DNA from 3 places in the Microbacterium sp. PRF11 genome. Region 2 is predicted to be linked to each of the others. Evidence: predicted binding sites of a transcription regulator. Region 2 holds the regulator's gene; each other region holds the start of a gene.
What was found. The regulator HrcA, encoded in region 2, represses chaperone genes, less so after heat shock. The targets are predictions, from matches to a motif close to TTNGCACTCGNNNNNNNCGAGTGCNAA.

Region 1: Q9R20_RS10520 (Hsp20/alpha crystallin family protein) is a predicted target of HrcA. The motif match lies at 1,736-1,762, and genes of this name have one in related genera.
Region 3: groL (chaperonin GroEL) is a predicted target of HrcA. The motif match lies at 1,290-1,316, and genes of this name have one in related genera.

Annotation. Positions count from the first base shown of each region.
Region 1 covers NZ_JAUZUP010000003.1:355,051-358,322, reverse strand. Annotated here, with positions in the region: gene Q9R20_RS10530 (DUF2231 domain-containing protein) at 153-632, opposite strand; gene Q9R20_RS10525 (manganese catalase family protein) at 719-1,600, opposite strand; gene Q9R20_RS10520 (Hsp20/alpha crystallin family protein) at 1,845-2,300, shown strand; gene Q9R20_RS10515 (iron-containing redox enzyme family protein) at 2,509-3,272, shown strand, end outside.
Region 2 covers NZ_JAUZUP010000004.1:410,123-413,394, forward strand. Annotated here, with positions in the region: gene hemW (radical SAM family heme chaperone HemW) at 1-576, shown strand, start outside; gene hrcA (heat-inducible transcriptional repressor HrcA) at 735-1,775, shown strand; gene dnaJ (molecular chaperone DnaJ) at 1,826-2,950, shown strand; gene Q9R20_RS13455 (16S rRNA (uracil(1498)-N(3))-methyltransferase) at 2,953-3,272, shown strand, end outside.
Region 3 covers NZ_JAUZUP010000003.1:519,321-522,592, reverse strand. Annotated here, with positions in the region: gene groL (chaperonin GroEL) at 1-1,251, opposite strand, end outside; gene Q9R20_RS11300 (cold-shock protein) at 1,422-1,622, opposite strand; gene Q9R20_RS11295 (LytR C-terminal domain-containing protein) at 1,755-2,357, opposite strand; gene Q9R20_RS11290 (DUF3263 domain-containing protein) at 2,393-2,647, opposite strand; gene Q9R20_RS11285 (DUF2332 domain-containing protein) at 2,657-3,272, opposite strand, start outside.

The DNA of each region.
Region 1 (3,272 bases), on a different contig from region 2:
CGGCCCCGACGCCACCCAGGAGACTACGACCACAACCACGACCCGAACCGGCGCACAACCCCGCACCCGGACCGCACGCCCGCAACCCGAGCCGGCGCACGTGACCCGCGAACCCCGGAACCCGGATGCCACCGCACCCGGGATCCGTGGACTCACGCGGCCGCTTCGAATCCCTCGCGCTGCGTGTTTTCGTCGGCGACGCGGACGCCCCAGCGGTAGGCGAGCTTGCCGCCCAGCCATCCCGAGATGCTGAGTCCCGCGGCGGCGACGGCGCTGAGCCCGAAGGCCACGATCGGCACGCGGCCCAGATCGAGCATCCGCACGATGAGACCGACCGAGAACAGCCCCATCGCGGTGACGTTCAGCACGAGGTGCGCCAGGGCCGTGCGCCGGGCGGGCGTGCCCCGCGGGATGCGCGAGTAGTCGAGCAGACCCAGCACGGCCGCGCCGACGGCCCCGCCGAGGCCGATCCCGATGAGCCAGCGCGATCCCGTGGCGAACGCGCGCGGGTCGTCTGCGGCGAGGCCGAGCAGGTCGAAGACGAGGCTCGACGACCACGCGCCGATCGGGATGGTCACCGCAACCGGGTGGAACGGGTGGCCGTAGGGCCCCGCGACGATCGAGCGGGGCACCTTCGCCGCTCGCATCGCGGGGAAGCTCGCCCCGCTCCGCGGTGCCGACGTCCGCGAGGGCCCCGGCACCGCGGCATCCACCCCGCTCATTCCTTGTGCAGCGCGTCCTGCGCGCGACCGGCGAGCTTCTCGACCGTGTTCGGCAGCTCGGTCGTGCCGTAGAACCGCGCGTCGGGGTGCGTGGGCGGGGGCATGGGGACGCCCGCGGGCGGCTCGGGCACGTACGTGAACTCGCCCTTGCCGTCGGGGGTCGGACCGGAGGCCCAGGTGCCGTCGCCGGCCTGCTTCCCGTCGCTGAAGTTGATGTACTGGTACGACACGTCGCGGTCCTCCTTGTCGAGGGGGAAGTTGCTGGGCACGGGGAGCTTCTCCAGCCCCTCGGCCTGCAATTCGGCGGCTGCGGCCGCCCACTGGTTCTGGTGCATCGTGTCGCGGGCGAGCAGGAAGGCCAGAAGGTCCTTCACGCCGTGGTCGTCGGTCTGGTGGTAGAGCCGGGCGACCTGCACGCGGCCCTGCATCTCGGCGTTGGCGTTCGCGGTGAAGTCGGCGAGCAGGTTGCCGCTGGCGGTGATGAAACTGCCCTGCCAGGGGTTGCCCATCGAGTCGACGGGACGCGCGCCGGCGCCGGCGACGATGCCGTGCTGGATGTCGGTGCCGCCGATCACGGCCGCGACGGTGGGGTCGCTCTGCACCGCCTCCTCGGTGATCCCGAGCGGCGCCTTCTCGAGCAGCTGCGCGATCATGATGGCGAGCATCTCGACGTGCCCCATCTCCTCGGCGCCGATACCGAAGACGAGGTCGCGGTACTTGCCGGGGATGTGCATGTTCCAGGCCTGGAATTGGTACTGCAGGGCGACGGTGATCTCGCCGTACTGCCCGCCGAGCACCTCCTGGAGCTTGCGGGCGTAGACGGCATCCGGCTTCTCGGGGGTGGCGGAGTGCTGCAGCTCTTGACGATGGAAGTACATGTCTCTCCTCACCGCGCCGGGAAGAAGGTCAGGGGGCCGGAGTGGCGCGTGCGGGCTACGAAACGTTCCGTCCGAGGGGTTCGACACGGGGGTTGCGGCGGGTCGTCGGGGGCGCGACAATCACGCGCCCGAGTCTTGGCACTCGACACCCGCGAGTGCTAATCTGCTACCAGTTGAGCGAAGTTGACTCAACTTCAGAACTCTCCGGATGCCACGTCCGGACCGATCGACAAGGAGAACGACCATGGCCACCTACGACCCCTTCCGCGACCTCGACCGCCTCGCGTCGACCCTCCTCGACGCCCGCCGCGGCGGCGGTCCGCGACGGATGCCGATGGACCTCTACCGCGACGGGGACCACTACGTCCTGGCCGCCGATCTTCCCGGCGTCGACCCCGGGTCGGTCGACATCGACGTCGACGGCCAGCTGCTCACCATCCGGGCCGAGCGCACCCTCGGCTCGGGCGAGGGCGTCAAGTGGATCACGCGCGAGCGCGAGACGGCATCCTTCGTCCGCCAGCTCAACCTCGGTCAGGGCATCGACACCGAGCGCATCAGCGCGTCGTACCGCAACGGTGTGCTGAGCGTGACGATCCCGGTGAGCGAGAAGGCGAAGCCGCGTCGCATCGCGGTCTCCACCGACGACGGCGACGGCGTGATCGAGGCGCACGAGAGCACGCCCCAGCCCATCGAGCAGTAACCCCCTCACCCGCACGGGAGCGTTCCGCACGGGACCGCTCCCGTGCGGAACGCCTCGCGGCTTGTCAAGGGTCTGGAGGGGACGCCCACCCCACCCTCACAGTGCTCTCGTGCCCCCGACCGTGTCCTCCCCCCTGCCCACCGCGGAGCGCCTCGACGTCGAGGACTTCCCGCCCTTCCACCCGCGCGGACCGGTCAGCGCGGCGGTGATGCAGCATCTCGTCGACGGCGTGGGCACGGGACACACCGCCCTCGCCGACGAAGCCGTCTCGGCATCCGTCGACGTCGAGCACGACGACGACCTCCAGCTCGCCCTCTTCTGCCTGTACGCCTCCTCGTACGGATCGGTCCCCGCCTTCCGCGCGGAGCTCGAATGGGACCCCGCCCTGATCGCCACGCGACGCGTGATCGAGAACGCCTTCGAGGCGGCGCTGCGCCGGAGCGTTCCGGTCCCGCAGCTGCCGGCACCGACGATGGATGCCGTGGCCCGCGCCCTCTTCGCCCTCACCGGCGCCGACGCGGGTCCGAGTCTGTCGCGCCATCTCGCCCGCCGCGCCTCGCTCGAGCAGGCCCACGAGTTCCTCGTGCACCGCACGATCTACACGCTGCGCGAGGCGGACCCGCATTCCTGGGCGATCCCGCGCCTGAGCGGCCGGCCCAAGGCGGCGCTCGTCGAGATCCAGTCCGACGAGTACGGCGGCGGTCGCCCCGAGCGGGTGCACGCCGAGATGTTCGCTCGCGCGGTGCGATCCGCCGGCCTGTCCGATGCCTACGGGGCGTACGTGGACGACGTGCCCGCGGTCACCCTCGCCTCCCACAACGCCATGTCGATGTTCGGCCTGAACCGGCGGCTCCTGGGGGCGATCGTCGGTCATCTCGCCGCTTTCGAGATGACCTCGTCGATCCCCAACCGCCTCTACGCCGAGGGGTTGCGCCGCCTCGGTCTCGGCGACGACGTCTGCGCCTACTTCGA
Region 2 (3,272 bases):
CCCGACCACGTCTCGGCGTACGCGCTCATCGTGGAAGACGGCACGAAGCTCGCGCGGCAGATCCGCTCCGGCGCGGTCGCCGAGCCGTCCGACGACCTGCAGGCCGACATGTACGAGCTGGCCGACGAGCTGCTCGGCGCGGCCGGCTACGACTGGTACGAGGTGTCGAACTGGTCGCGGGGGGTCTCGCACCGCTCGCGCCACAACCTGGCGTACTGGCGGGGCACGGACTGGTGGGGCTTCGGTCCCGGCGCCCACAGCCACGTCGCGGGTCTGCGCTGGTGGAACGTGAAGCACCCGGCCGCGTACGCGCAGCGTCTGGTGGCGGGGGAGTCGCCCGCCGCCGCGCGCGAACGTCCGGACGAGACGGCGCGACGCCTCGAATCCGTGCTGCTGCGCAGTCGCATCCGCGAGGGGCTCGCGGTGTCGGAGATCCTCGGCGAGGGGCGCAGGGCCGTGGCATCCCTCATCGCCGACGGGCTCATCGAGGGCGCGGATGCCGTGCGGGGGCGCATCGTGCTGACGTTGCGCGGTCGCCTGCTGGCGGATGCCGTGGTGCGGGCGCTCACGGTCTGACCGCTGTCGTCGGCCCGCGCCGTGGATCCCCGGGCGCCATGACGGCCGCGGAGGCAGTTCAGGCGTGACACCCGTCCGCGTGCCCCCGGCGCAGTATCGGAGCGATCCCGTAGAATTGGCACTCAACTGAGTCGAGTGCCAGGCGGAAGGAGCAGATCATGGTGTCGGAACGCGGACTCCAGGTGCTCCGCGCGATCGTGCAGGACTACGTCGACACGCGCGAGCCGGTCGGGAGCAAGGCCATCGTCGAGCGTCACGCGTTCGGGGTGTCGGCCGCGACGATCCGCAACGACATGGCACTGCTCGAAGACGAAGACCTCATCGTCGCGCCTCACACCTCGTCGGGGCGCGTCCCAACCGACAAGGGCTACCGCGTCTTCGTCGACCACCTGGCCGAACTGCGACCGCTCTCCGGTGCGCAGCGCAGCGCCATCACCTCCTTCCTCGACGAAGCGGGCGACCTCGACGACCTGCTCGCGCGCACGGTGCGCGCGCTCACGCAGCTCACCGGCCAGGTCGCGATCGTGCAGTACCCCTCGTTCGCGCGCGCCAACCTGTCCCACGTCGAGCTCGTCGCCCTCGGCGGTCCGCGGGTGCTCGTGGTCCTCGTCACCGACACCGGCCGCGTCTCGCAGCGCATCGCGCTCGTCGTGGCCGAGCCCACCGAGAACGACATCGCGCACCTGCGCGCGCGGGTCGGTTCCCTTCTCGTCGGACGCCGCGTCGCCGACTGCGTGCAGCAGGTGACCACGACGCTCGCCGACGGCCCCCGCCCCGGCAACACCCTCGACGCCATCGCCGACGCCGTCCTCCGCGTCGTCGGAGAGGAGCTCGAGGAGTTCCGGCAGGACCGTCTGGTCATGGCCGGCGCGGCGACGCTCGCGAAGCGCGAGTCGGACTTCCGCGGCAGCATCTACCCGCTCCTCGAGGCCATCGAAGAGCAGGTGACGCTGCTGCGGCTGATGAGCGAGATGGTCGCCGATGAGCAGGGACTGTCGGCGAGCATCGGTCGCGAGAACGAACCGTTCGGCCTCGTCGAGGCATCCGTCCTGGCGAGCCGGTACGACGGCTCGGCCGGCGGCGCCCGGGTGGGCCTGCTCGGCCCGACCCGCATGGACTACTCCTCCAACCTCGCGGCGGTCCGCGCCGTCGCGCACTATCTGACCCGGATGCTCGAAGACGACGACAGCGCGCGCTGACGAGCTCCCTCCCCGAGAACGACCCCGCGACAGCGGGCAGGAAGGCGATTGTGGCTGACCACTACGAGGTCCTGGGCGTCGAGCGCGACGCCAGCCCCGAAGACATCAAGAAGGCGTACCGCCGCCTTGCGCGTCAACTGCACCCGGATGTCAACCCGGGTGAGGACGCCTCCGAGCGCTTCAAGCTGGTGACCCACGCCTACGACGTGCTGAGCGACCCCGAGCAGCGTCGTCGCTACGACATGGGCGGCGACCAGAGCCCGTTCGGCGGCGGGGGAGCGGGCGGCTTCGGCGGCTTCAGCGACATCTTCGAGACGTTCTTCGGGGGCGCGCAGGGCGGCGGCGGCGGACGCGGGCCCCGGCCCCGCTCACGTCGCGAGCGGGGGCAGGACGCCCTCGTGCGCGTCACTCTGCAGCTCGGTGACGTCGTCTTCGGCACCCACCGCGACCTCGAGGTCGACACCGCCGTGCTGTGCGAGACGTGTCAGGGCGCCTGCACGCAGCCGGGCACCAGCGAGGTCACGTGCGACATCTGCCACGGCTCCGGTCACGTGCAGCGCACGGTCCGCAGCCTTCTCGGCAACGTCGTGACGAGCGCGCCGTGCACGGTGTGCCAGGGGCACGGCACGACCATCCCCTATCCCTGCGGCACCTGCCAGGGCCAGGGTCGCGTGCGCGCCCGCCGCACCGTGTCGGTCGACATCCCCGCCGGCGTCGAGTCGGGTCTGCGCCTGCAGCTGCCCGGATCGGGCGAGGTCGGACCCGCGGGCGGTCCCAACGGCGACCTGTACCTCGAGATCACCGTCGAGGCGCACGACGCCTTCAGCCGCGAGGGTGACGACCTCGTCGCGACCCTCGAGGTCTCGATGCCGGATGCCATCCTGGGTGCCAACACCACGATCGAGTCCCTCGACGGCAGCGTCGACCTCGAGGTGCGCCCGGGCGTGCAGTCCGGAGACGTGCTCACGATCAAGGGCCGCGGGATCACGCCCCTGCGCGGCAGCCAGCGCGGCGACCTGAAGGTCGGCGTTCACGTCGTCACGCCGACGCGGCTCGATCACAAGGAGCGCGCGCTCATCGAGGAGTTCGCCAAGCGCACGAAGGCCCCCAAGCCGCGCCTGGCCGAACATCAGCAGGGCATGTTCAGCAAGTTCCGCGACCGCTTCCGGCACTGATCGTGGCGCTGCACTTCGTCGCCGACGAGGCGGCATCCGCTCGACCCGGCGACGTCGTGACACTGACCGGGGCCGAGGCGCACCACGCCTCGGCTGTCCGACGGGTGCGCGTCGATGAGGCCGTGACGCTCGGCGACGGTCGCGGGGTGTGGCTCTCCGGTGTGGTGACCGACGCCACCCCCAAGCACGTCGACGTCCGGATCACCGAGCGTGACGAGCGCCCCGCGCCCTCGCCGCGTTTCGTGCTGGTGCAGGCTCTCGCCAAGGGGGACCGCGACGAGCTCGCCGTGCAGGCCGCGACCGAGCTGGGCGTCGACGCGAT
Region 3 (3,272 bases), on a different contig from region 2:
GAGCGCGACGCCACCACCGGCGACGACACCCTCTTCCACAGCGGCCTTGGCGTTGCGCACGGCGTCTTCGATGCGGTGCTTGCGCTCCTTGAGCTCGACCTCGGTCGCGGCCCCGGCCTTGATGACGGCGACACCACCGGCGAGCTTCGCGAGGCGCTCCTGGAGCTTCTCGCGGTCGTAGTCGCTGTCGGTGTTCTCGATCTCGCGGCGGATCTGGGTCACGCGACCCTCGATCAGCTCGGACTCACCGGCACCCTCGACGATCGTGGTCTCGTCCTTGGTGATGATGACCTTGCGCGCACGGCCGAGCAGGTCGACGGTCGCGTTCTCGAGCTTGAGGCCCACCTCTTCGGTGATGACCTGGCCGCCGGTGAGGATCGCGATGTCCTGCAGCTGCGCCTTGCGGCGGTCGCCGAAGCCGGGAGCCTTGACGGCGACCGACTTGAAGATGCCGCGGATCTTGTTGAGCACCAGCGTCGCGAGAGCTTCGCCCTCGACGTCCTCGGCGATGATGAGGAGCTCCTTGCCCTCCTGGATCACCTTGTCGACGATGGGCAGAAGATCCTTGATGTTGGAGATCTTCTGGTTGGCGATCAGGATGTAGGGGTCTTCGAAGACCGCTTCCTGGCGCTCGGGGTCGGTGACGAAGTAGGGGTTGATGTAGCCCTTGTCGAAGCGCATACCCTCGGTGAGCTCGAGCTCGGTGCCGAAGGTGTTGGACTCCTCGACGGTGACGACGCCTTCCTTGCCCACCTTGTCGATGGCCTCGGCGATGAGCTCGCCGATCGCGGGGTCGGCGGCGGAGATCGACGCGGTCGCGGCGATCTGCTCCTTCGACTCGACCTCCTTGGCGGAGGAGAGGAGCTCGTCGGTGACGGCCTTGACGGCCTTCTCGATGCCCTTCTTGAGCGAGATGGGGTCGGCGCCGGCGGCGACGTTGCGCAGGCCCTCGCGCACGAGCGCCTGGGCGAGGACGGTGGCGGTGGTGGTGCCGTCACCCGCGACGTCGTCGGTCTTCTTGGCGACCTCCTTGACCAGCTCGGCGCCGATCTTCTCGTACGGGTCGTCGAGCTCGATCTCCTTGGCGATCGAGACGCCGTCGTTCGTGATCGTGGGGGCGCCCCACTTCTTCTCGAGCACGACGTTGCGACCGCGGGGGCCCAGGGTCACCTTGACGGCGTCGGCCAGCGTGTTGAGGCCGCGCTCGAGGCCACGGCGGGCCTCTTCGTCGAAAGCGATGATCTTTGCCATAAGTGTGTCGTCCCTCCCGGACGGGTGACTTCCAGATTTTGGCACTCGACGAAAGCGAGTGCTAACTCATTCTGGCACTCGCCCCTGGGGAGTGCAAGCCGCCGGAGTCGCCCCGGAACGACGAACGCCGTGGCATCCGCTGTCGGATGCCACGGCGTTCGGTACGGCACTCAGGCCAGTCGCACGGACTCCGCCTGGGGTCCCTTCTGTCCGGTGCCGACGGTGAACTCCACCGCCTGCCCCTCCTCGAGCACCCGGAAGCCGGACATCTCGATGCTCGAGTAATGGACGAAGACGTCCTGACCGTCGGCGACGGTGATGAAGCCGAAGCCCTTCTCGGCGTTGAACCATTTGACGGTGCCCTGGGTCATGCGAATCTCCTGTTGCTGAACGACGAGGTCATCGTAAGCACGGGACGCAGGGCGGAACCGGGCCCCGGGGTCATTGTTGACGCGCGGGAATCCAACTTTTTACGCCCAGGAAACACGCCCTCACGGACGCGGTCAGCCTGCCGGGGTCTCGCTCGTCTCGCCGGCGGCGCGGTCCATGCCGATCACCACGATGAGGCGCTTGACGTCGCTCTCGTCGTCGGGGGTGTTGGGGTCGTCCGTCGGCTGGAGGAAGTCGCTCTGCGCCGTCTCGGCGCCACCGATGGTCTGGGCCAGCCCCTCGGCCGCGGCCTGGTCGCTCTCGCGCAGGTAGTAGACCGTCGTCTCGGCGAAGTCGGTGCTGTCGGAATTGCCCGTCTCGACCGTGTCGCCCGCCCACCCGGCGGCGAGGATCTGATCGCGCACGGCAGCGGCGAGACCCTCATCGGAGGTGCCGTTGAGCACGACCACCGAGTACGAGGTGTCGACGACCGCGGCGGTGGTCGGCTCCGCCGACGCGGTCGGCGCGACGGAGGGGTCGTCACCGAGCGAGATGCGCCCCGACACGACCAGCGTCGCGAAGATCCCGGCGATGATGAGCACGAGCGTGGCGATGGCGGCCCAGAGGAACACGATCCACCCGCGCGAGCGCGGCCGCTCGGCCCGGTGAGCGCCGACACGACCGGCGGCTTCCGGCAGGTCGTCGAAGCGATCCCGAGGGAAGGTCGATCTGGCCATTCGAGAATGCTACCTGTCGGAGTCCGAACGCCCCGTCAGCGGGTCGCCGTCCGACCCAGTCGGGAACGGTGCGCGGCGGCCGCCTCGTCGCGACGGCGGCGAAGCCGTCGCACCAGCATGGGGTCGTGCGCGAGCGCCTCGGGGGCATCGATCAGCCGGCCGAGGAGCTGGTAGTACCGCGCCGGCGGCATCCCGAACCGGGCGCGGATCGCCTCCTCCTTCGCTCCGGCATGGCGACGCCACTCCCCCTCGAAGGCGAGGAAGGCGAGGTCGCGGTCGGTCAGAGGCACGCCGCCACGTTACTGCGGGGCGGGCGTCGATCCCGGATGCCACGCCACCCACGCCCCGAGCGGATCCACCTCGGCCCGCACCTCGCCGTCGAGGGCGAGCGAGAACCCGCCCCGGCGCGACTCCCGGCGCCGCGTCCACCCGTCGTGCAGCCCCGGCGCGTCGAGTGTGATCCAGCGTCCCGCCGCCCGCGCCGCGGCGATCAGCGCACCGCGCCGCGCGCGTGGGACGTGCGCGAGCACCCCCGGCGTCGTGACCACGAGCGTGGCGTCGCGCGGCGCCTCGGCGGCGAGCGCGGGCAACGCCGCGGCACCGTCGCCGCGCACGAGACGTGGGGGCTCGGCGGCGGCGATGTCGAGCGCGGCGACGATCCGCTCTCTCCGTCCGTCCTCCCCCGGCCAGACCAGGCCCGACAGCCACGTCCGGTCGTCGACGTCACGGGCGTCGAGGGGGTTCACGTCGATCCCGGCCCGCCAGACGATCTCCGGCATCCGCAGGTCGGGAGTCCCCTCCAGGTCGCTCTCGAGCATCACCCCGCTCCTCCCATCGACGGGATCGAGAGCGGTGACCTCGTCCCCTCGGCGATAGCGGTACGAGTACCGGTCGGGGTAGAGGCACAGGCCGGCG